One region of the Kitasatospora sp. NPDC048365 genome, then DNA from elsewhere that is predicted to be linked to it. Evidence: riboswitches for the same ligand, from Rfam matches in the RefSeq annotation. Region 1 holds a riboswitch; the other holds the start of a gene.
What was found. Region 1 has a riboswitch for cyclic di-AMP ahead of ACGFX4_RS38290 (transglycosylase family protein). Riboswitches for the same ligand answer to the same signal wherever they lie in the genome.

Region 1 (4,132 bases):
GCCACCAAGGTGGAGATGGCCGCCAAGGTGATCGGTGTCCTCGACCGGGCCGGGCTGGTCGGCCGCACCAACCGCTGGCTGCTGCGGGCCGCCGGCGTCATCCACTGACGGGCGGCCCGCAGGCCGTCACTGGCCCAGCTGGAGCACCAGGCCGGGCTTGAGCAGGTCCGGGTTCTCGCCCACGACCAGCTTGTTGGCCTCGTAGAGCCCCTTCCAACCGCCCTGCAGGCCGTTGTTGCGGGCGATGGACGCCAGCGTGTCGCCCGCCTGCACCGTGTACGCCTTCGGGGTGGCGGCCGGCGGGGCCGACTCGGTGGCAGGAGAGCTCGGCTGCGCGGTGGGCGCGGCCGGAGCGGTGGCGTCGGCGCCCGGGACCGTCGGGGTGGTCGGACCGGTCGCCGGCGCCGTCGGGTCGACCGGCGGCGCCACCGGCAGCGTCGGGTCGCCGGTGACCGGCGCGGTCGGGTCGACGGTGACCGGCGGGACGGTCGGGTCGGTCGGGGTCCCGGTCGGGTCGGTCGGCAGGGTCGGCGTCGTGGTGACCGGCGCGGTGGGAAGCGTCGGGTCGACCGGGACCACCGGAGCCACCGGGGCGACCGGCGCGGTGGTGGCGGGCGCCGTGGTGCCCTGCGCGTTCCGGGCGTCCTGTGCGGCCTTCGCCGCCTTCGCGGCGGCCGAGCTGACGTGGTGCTCGTACACCGAGTGGTGGCTGGTCCAGAACCAGCCGCCGTCCTGCTCGTACCAGTACACGCTGTACACCGGGTCCCAGCCCGGGAGGCCGGAGAAGACCGGGGTGGTGTGCGCGGCGGGCAGCGAGCCGTCCTGGGCCGCGTTCACCATGTCGACGCCGCGGCTGCCGCGCAGCGAGCCGGTCTCGTCCGCCGAGTCGTTGACGTCCACCACGCCGGTCACGCCGTCCCGGGACAGGCCGGCCTGCTGGGCGCAGGTGCCCCAGCCGCCCTCGCCCTCGGCGGCGAGCACCCGCTCGGCCACCGCGATCTGCTGGCTGCGGGTCGCCCGGTCCGCGCTCGGCGCGAACTCGGTGCCGCCGTACGCCGCCCAGGTGGAGTCCGTGAAACGCAGGCCGCCGTGGTAGCCGTCGCCGGAGTCCGCGCTCCAGTTGCCGCCGGTCTCGCAGCCCGCGACCTTGTCCCAGACCGGCGTCGGCGCGGCCTGCGCTCCGGTGGCGGCCAGCAGGGGCAGTGCCAGGCCCACGCCCGCGATACTCGCGACCGCAATGGCCTTCTCCGCCTGGGTGGGACGGCGGTGCCGACCCGGACCCGTGAAGAGCATGAGGACGTCCCTCTCCGCACGCCTGCGAGGTGAGCTGTCGGGTTCGGACCGGGAGGTGGCCCGGCCGCCGGGAGGCGGCTTCACCCCGAGCCGTCGGGGACGGCGACTTACCTGGTTCCCCCACCCCTGCCCCAGGTGGTGTGTTGGGCATCCCGGGAGCGCGGCGGACAGGGCTCGGCGTTTCCGCGCACGGGGCCCGCGTGTGCGGGCTGCACGGAGACTATTCAACCCGGGCAGCCAATCACAAGCTCATACCGCCAGGATCACAGCCCCGTCACGGGCCGTCCACCTTCGTCGCCCACAAACCACAGCCACCCCACAAGCCCCGTCCGCACACCGCCGCCCCGCGCGGCCGTTCGAAACTCGCTTGCGCGAAGGTCGAACCGCGGTACGGTCCGGCCGCTGACGCCCGGTCGGCGGCCGGACGGATGTGTCGGTCCGGTCAGCGCTTGGTGATGGCGACGTGACGGATGTTCACCGGCAGGTTCGGGAAGCCGTCGCCCGGGTTGTTCTGGTCGTCCTCGCCGGCCGCCGCGATCCGCTGCAGGACGTCGAGCCCGGCCGTCACCCGACCGAACGGCGTGTAGGCGGGCGAGAGCTTGGTGTCCTTCCAGACGAAGAAGAACTGGCTGCCGTTGGTGTTCGGGCCGGCGTTGGCCATCGCCACCGTCCCGGCCGGGTAGGTGGCGCCCTCCAGGTTCTCGTCCGGGAAGGAGTAGCCGGGACCGCCACTGCCGGTGCCGGTCGGGTCGCCGCACTGCAGCACGAAGATGCGCTGGGTGGTGAGCCGGTGGCAGTGGCTGCGGTCGAAGTAGTCGCGCTCGGCCAGGAACCGGAACGAGAACGTGGTGCACGGCGCCTTGTCGGTCAGCGCCTTGAACGTGATCGCGCCCTGGGTGGTGCGCAGCGTCGCGCTGTACGGCTTCGCCGCCTGCTTCGCGTCGAACACCGGGATGCCCTTGAAGTTGTCGGCCGGGACCGCCGGGGTGTAGCTGCAGGCGGCGGACGCGGCGGCGGCCGAGCCGGACGGCTGGGCGGCGGCGACGGTGCCGGAGAGGGCCAGCGGCAGGGTGGCGACGGCGGCGAGCAGGGCCATGGACTTGCGGTTCACGGGGCGGCCTTCCGGATGGAGTTGGCGTGGACCCGTCATTCATGCCCCGTCCGGCCGGCCGCCAAGCGTGCCGGATTCACGCCCGGCGCAGGCGCACCAGTGTGTCGACCGCCTCGCCCGCCGTCCCGTCCGGCCGGGTCGCCGGGCGGCGGACCCGCTCCGCCCGAACGGCCGTCAGGCCGGTGTCGGCGAGGGTGGCGAGGACCTCCGGCAGGCGGTACAGCACCGCCGGGTCCTGCGGCCCGCCGACGCCCTCGGCCAGGTTGGTCGAGTCGTGGCCCACCACCAGCAGCGTGCCGCCCGGCGCCACCGCCCCGGCCGCACGCACCAGCACCGACCCCAACTGCTCGCCGGGGAGCTGCAGGTAGGCGATCAGCACCAGGTCGTACCCGGCTGCCTCCGGCTCGTACGCCAGCACGTCCGCCTCGACCAGTTCGACCCGGGCGGCGTTGTCCGCGGGCAGCGCGGCGGCGAGCGTGCGGGCCCGGCCCAGCGCGACGGGGGAGAAGTCCACCGCGGTCACCCGCCAGCCCCGGGCGGCCAGCCACAGGCTGTTGCGGCCCTCACCGGCCGCCAGGTCGAGCGCCCGCCCCGGCGTCAGGTCGGCGGTCTCCGCGGCGACCCAGCGGTTGGGCTCGGTGCCCCACACCAGCTCCGAGCTTCGGTAGCGGGTGTCCCAGGCGCTGCTGTCCAAGGCGTGCCTCCGGTGCGGTGCTCGTCGGGAGACCGAGACTATCCGGCGGGCGAGCCGGCGGCGTGGAACCGGCGGCCCCAGCCGGGCCCCGTCGCCGAGCACCGGCAGCGGGCCGCCGACGCGGGTAGGGGCGCGGCGCGCGGGTTCCGTGCGTCGGTGCAGGAGCCGGAGGGCCCGATGAGCGGTCGGGGCGCGGAGGCTAGGAGCCGCGGGGGGCGGCCTCGGCGCAGTGCCGATGCCCGGGGCCGAGCGCGCGCAGCAGGTCGAGGGCCTCGGTGCCGCCGGGCGGCGGCGTGAAGACACGCAGGCGCTGGTCGGCCGCCGGCGTCGCCAGTACCTCGCAGTCGAAGACGATCCGGCCCAGCTCGGGATGGACCAGCCGGTACGGGTGCGAGGTCCGCACCGCCACCTCGTGCCGCTCCCAGAGCGTCGCGAACTCTGCCCCGGCGGCCGAGTCCCGGAGCCGGGCGAGGAGGCCGCGGGACGCCTCGTCGGTGCCGCGCCGGACGACCGCGGCGCGCAGGTCGGCGACCAGTTGCCGGGCGTACTCCTCGTGCTCCTCGGGGGCCAGGCGCTCACGCACCACCGGGTCGGAGAACCAGCGCAGCACGAGGTTGCGGTCCGGGCGGGCCACCGAGCAGACGCAGCCGAACAGCGCCTGCGCCAGCTCGTTCTGCGCCAGCAGGTCGCCCAGATCGCTGAGGACCTGCACCGGGACGCCGTCCAGGCGGTCGAGCAGGTAGAGCAGGCTCGGCCGCAGGTACTCCCCGGCCCGGTCCGCCTCCGGCGGGCGGTGGCCGGCGAGCAGGTACAGGTGGTCGCGCTCGTCGACGCTCAGCCGCAGGGCCCGGGTCAGCGCGGCCAGCATCTGGTCCGAGGGCTGCGGACTCCTGGCCTGCTCCAGGCGCACGTAGTAGTCGGCGGACATTCCGGCGAGCACGGCCACTTCCTCGCGGCGCAGCCCGGGCGTGCGCCGCCGCGGCCCCTCGGGCAGCCCGACGTCCAGCGGGCCCAGCCGGGTCCGGGACCGGCGC
Region 2 (4,132 bases), on a different contig from region 1:
CGGCCGGAGCCGATCTCGTAGCTCACGCCGGTGGCGGTGCCGTCCTCCGGCACCTCACCGTCGACCTTGGCCTCCAGGTCGACGACCACGACGTCGCCCTCGGCGGCGGCGCGCTCGACGTCCTTCACGGAGGAGAAGCGCTCGCGGAGCTGCTGCAGCGACTTCTCGACGTCCTCGTCGGAGACCTCGATCGGGTCGACGACGACCGCGATCTCGGAGAACTCCGGCAGGGTGATCTCCGGGCGGACGTCGACCTCGGCGGTGAACTTGAGGTCACCGCCGTCGACCAGGGTCTCGACACCCTCGATGTTGGTGATGTCCGGCTGGCCCAGGACGTCGATCTTGCCCTCGTCGACGGCCTGCGTGTAGAAGCGCGGCAGCGCGTCGTTGACGGCCTCCTCCAGCACGGCACCGCGGCCGAACCGCTGGTCGATCACGCGGTTCGGGATCTTGCCCTTGCGGAAGCCCGGGACGGTGACCTGCTGGTTGATCTTCTGATACGCCGCGTCGAGGCTGGGCTTCAGCTCCTCGAAGGGCACCTCGACGGTGAGTCGAACCCGGGTCGGGTTCAGAGTCTCGACGGCGCTCTTCACGGTGGGGTCTCCTATGGGGCTTGCGGTCAGGGCGATAGGCGGTTGGAGCTGCGATGGGAATTTCGGCTTCCGTACTACCGCCAACGCCCCATCCTACCGGTACCACGAAAGCCGCTGTGTACCCCACGGGCACCAGGAGGACGCATCGGCCCGACGACCGGTACGACAACAGGGCCCCGCCCGCCGGACGAGACCCTGCCGCACTGTCGGGGTGACCGGATTCGAACCGACGGCCTTCCGCTCCCAAAGCGGACGCGCTACCAACCTGCGCCACACCCCGTGGTGCCGAGAGGAAGAGTACACGTCGGCCGTCCCCCGCCCGTGGTCATATCGGCGCCCGCACGAGCGAAAGCGGTGTGCATTCCACCGACCCGACCAGGTACGCTAGCGACGTCCTCGTGACCGCATCGGCGGCCCGGGGGCGAACTGTGCCGCCGTCGGCGGCCATGCGGGTGTAGCTCAATGGTAGAGCCCCAGTCTTCCAAACTGGTCACGCGAGTTCGATTCTCGTCACCCGCTCCGCACAGAACGGCCCCGGCTGCCCCAGGCAGCCGGGGCCGCTGCCGTTCCCGCGGGTCCGGCCGGGTACGCCCACGGCCCCGGGCACCCCTCGCGGGGCGGCCGGGGCCGTGTGGTGACTGCGCCGTCTACCGCAGGGGTCAGACGCTGACGCCGTGCGCCGCCAGGTAGGCGATCGGGTCGATGTCCGAGCCGTAGCTCGGGGTGCTGCGGATCTCGAAGTGCAGGTGCGGGCCGGTCACGTTGCCGGTGGCACCGGAGAGGCCGATCTGCTGACCGGCGGAGACGCTCTGGCCGGCCGAGACCGAGATGGACGACAGGTGGGCGTACTGGGCGTACTTGCCGTCGGCCAGCTTGATGATGACCTCGTTGCCGTAGGCGCCACCGTTGCCGGCGGAGACCACGGTGCCGGCGGCGACGGCCTTCAGGCTGGTGCCGGTGGAGACCGGGAAGTCGATGCCGGTGTGGTAGCCGCTGGACCAGTTGGAGCCGGCCGCGTGCCACGCGGTGGTGTGGTGCACGGAGACCGGGGCGACGTAGCCGGAGGCGTTGGAGGACACCGCGGCGGAGGACGACGAGGTCGACGAGCCGGTGGCGGCCTTCGGGGTGGCCTTCTTCGCGGTCGAGGTGGTGGTCGACTGCTGGGTCTGCTTCGGCGCGGACTGCTGCTTGGGAGCGGTCTGCTGCTTCGGCTGCTCGGCCGGGGCTGCGGCCGGAGCGGCCGCGGCGGCACCGCCGACGGTCAGCGTCTGGCCCGGGTAGATCAGGTTCGGGTTGGAGCCGATGACCGAGCGGTTGTCCTGGTAGAGCTTCTCCCAGCCGCCGTCGACGTTCTGGGCGGAAGCGATCTTGGACAGGGTGTCGCCGGAGACGACCGCGTAGTCGTGCGACGCGGCGGCGGCCGGAGTGGTGTCGGCGACCGGGGTGGCGGCGACGGCCGGGGTCTCGGCGGCAGCGGCGGCCGGGGCGCGGTGGCCCTCGTGGGCGTGGCCGGTACCGTGCGCGCTGGCGGCGGTGACCGGGAGGCCGACCGCGGCACCGGCGACACCGGTGGCGATGGCGATGCGGACGATGGTCTTCAGGCGAGGCTTGCGGTGCTTGCCGTTCGCGGACATGAAGAATTCCTCTCCGACGCCTACGAGGTGAGCTGTCGGGTTCGGACGAGAGTTGCCCGGCCGCGCTAGGCACGGCTTCACCCCGAGCCGTCCCCGGTGTTCCGGGTACGGCGACTTACCTGTGGGTCCCCCGCTCCTGCCGAGAACGGTTATCTGGTCGGCACCGGGCAGCGGCAGGACTAGGCGTTCCACCCGGTGGCCCACCCGGACGATCCGCCCGGGCTGCGGTGAAGCAAAGCCGACGTCGGGCACCCGTGGCAAGCGTCGGCCCCGCCGGGACGGAGGTCCCGACGGGGCTGACGGAGCGACAGGTCACCACCCGCGCACACGGCCCGACCGAGTGCTTACGGGATCATGACCCTACGTACACCAACCATTAACGCAGGGCCATATCAGGCACCGTTCGGACGCGATCACTCACCCCCGGTCACCGCACGGGTGACGCTGCTCACCCCGCGATCGAGGAGATGGCCTTGGCGAGCGAGTTCAGGAAGTCCTGGATCGGCTGCGCCGCGGTGGACTGGCTCACCATGAAGCCGAACAGGGCGGCGACGATGGCATGGCTGGTCTTCAACTGCTTGTTGCGGATGAAGATCACCATGATGATGCCGAACAGGACCAGGGCGGAGACGGAGAAGGCCACGCCGGACTCACTTCCTCGATTCATGGCGGGGGTTCGTGAGGCGGAAACCGGCCCCTACCCCCCGTGTCCCCACCAGTCCATCCGGACTCAGTGTGGTCGCTCGTGCGGACTCCGTAAAGGACTTGCCCGGCAACCGGCCGGAAGATCCTGCCATCTGAGACCGGTTTCCGCCGTCCGCGACGATAGCGGAAGGCATATGACGGGCCGTCGGCGGGCAGGTGTCGTCATCGGGGCGGGGGAGAAAAGGGCAGGCCGACCGCACCGGAGCGGGTACGTCCGAAGCGCCGTCAGGTTTGGCCGAAGATCACCACCCGCTCTTGACACCGGGTCCGGGGTGCCTCCCGAGTGCCTGTCGGCGGGCTACTGGCGCCAGATCAGCAGGACGGCGCGGTCGTCGTTGACGTCCTTGGCGACGGTGTCGATCAGCCGGGTCGCCGCGCCGCCGCGGGCCGACTCGGTCTGGGCGGCCGCCGCGACCAGCCGGTCGGACTCCCCCATCAGCCGGTCCATGCCCTCGGTGAGATCGCGCCCGGGCAGCTCCACCATGCCGTCGGTGCACAGCAGCAGCAGGTCGCCCGGCCCGAGCCGGCCGCGCACGCCCTCGAACTTGGCGCCGTCGTAGACCCCGAGCAGCGGGCCCTCGGCCTCCTTGACCTCCCAGCGGCCCGCCCCGGCCAGCCGGTGCATGCCCGGCAGGTGGCCGGCCGAGAGCAGCTCGTACTCGCCGGTGTCCAGGTCGAGCACCAGGTGGACGGCGGTGGCGAAGCCCTCGTCCCAGTCCTGGCGGAGCAGGTAGCCGTTGGCGGCGGGCAGGAAGTCGTGCGCGGGGAGCGAGCCGAGCAGGCCGCCGAAGGCGCCGGAGAGCAGCAGCGCGCGGGAGCCGGCGTCCATGCCCTTGCCGGAGACGTCGGCGAGCACCGCCTCCAGCACCCGGCGGCCGCTGCCGGTGCGGGTGGCGACCACGAAGTCGCCGGAGAAGGACTGGCCGCCGGCCGGGCGCAGCGCCATGTCGGCGTGCCAGCCCGCGGGCAGGTCGGGGACGCGGCTCTGCACCCGGATCCGCTCGCGCAGGTCGAAGAGCATGGTGGAGCCGCCGCGCCAGGGCACGCCGACCCGGCGGCGGAACTGGGCGACCAGGAGTCCGGCGATGCCGACCGCGCCGACCACCAGGGCGGCGCCGGGGGTGACCCCGTAGACGTACGACTCGGGGCGTTCGCTGGCGACCTTCTCGCCGGTGTGGATCAGCGACTCGGCGATCAGCC

Region 2: it holds a riboswitch for cyclic di-AMP, as region 1 does, so the genes downstream of both, ACGFX4_RS33095 (peptidoglycan DD-metalloendopeptidase family protein) here and ACGFX4_RS38290 (transglycosylase family protein) in region 1, are expected to answer to the same signal.

The regions. Positions count from the first base shown of each region.
Region 1 covers NZ_JBICYJ010000066.1:12,676-16,807, forward strand. The annotation lists gene ACGFX4_RS38285 (diiron oxygenase) at 1-108, shown strand, start outside; gene ACGFX4_RS38290 (transglycosylase family protein) at 127-1,215, opposite strand; cyclic di-AMP (ydaO/yuaA leader) riboswitch at 1,299-1,444, opposite strand; gene ACGFX4_RS38295 (peptidylprolyl isomerase) at 1,736-2,404, opposite strand; gene ACGFX4_RS38300 (class I SAM-dependent methyltransferase) at 2,481-3,098, opposite strand; gene ACGFX4_RS38305 (helix-turn-helix transcriptional regulator) at 3,298-4,132, opposite strand, start outside.
Region 2 covers NZ_JBICYJ010000044.1:44,042-48,173, reverse strand. The annotation lists gene tig (trigger factor) at 1-593, opposite strand, end outside; tRNA gene ACGFX4_RS33105 (tRNA-Pro) at 800-873, opposite strand; tRNA gene ACGFX4_RS33100 (tRNA-Gly) at 1,042-1,112, shown strand; gene ACGFX4_RS33095 (peptidoglycan DD-metalloendopeptidase family protein) at 1,253-2,227, opposite strand; cyclic di-AMP (ydaO/yuaA leader) riboswitch at 2,232-2,388, opposite strand; gene ACGFX4_RS33090 (hypothetical protein) at 2,676-2,870, opposite strand; gene ACGFX4_RS33085 (PP2C family protein-serine/threonine phosphatase) at 3,231-4,132, opposite strand, start outside.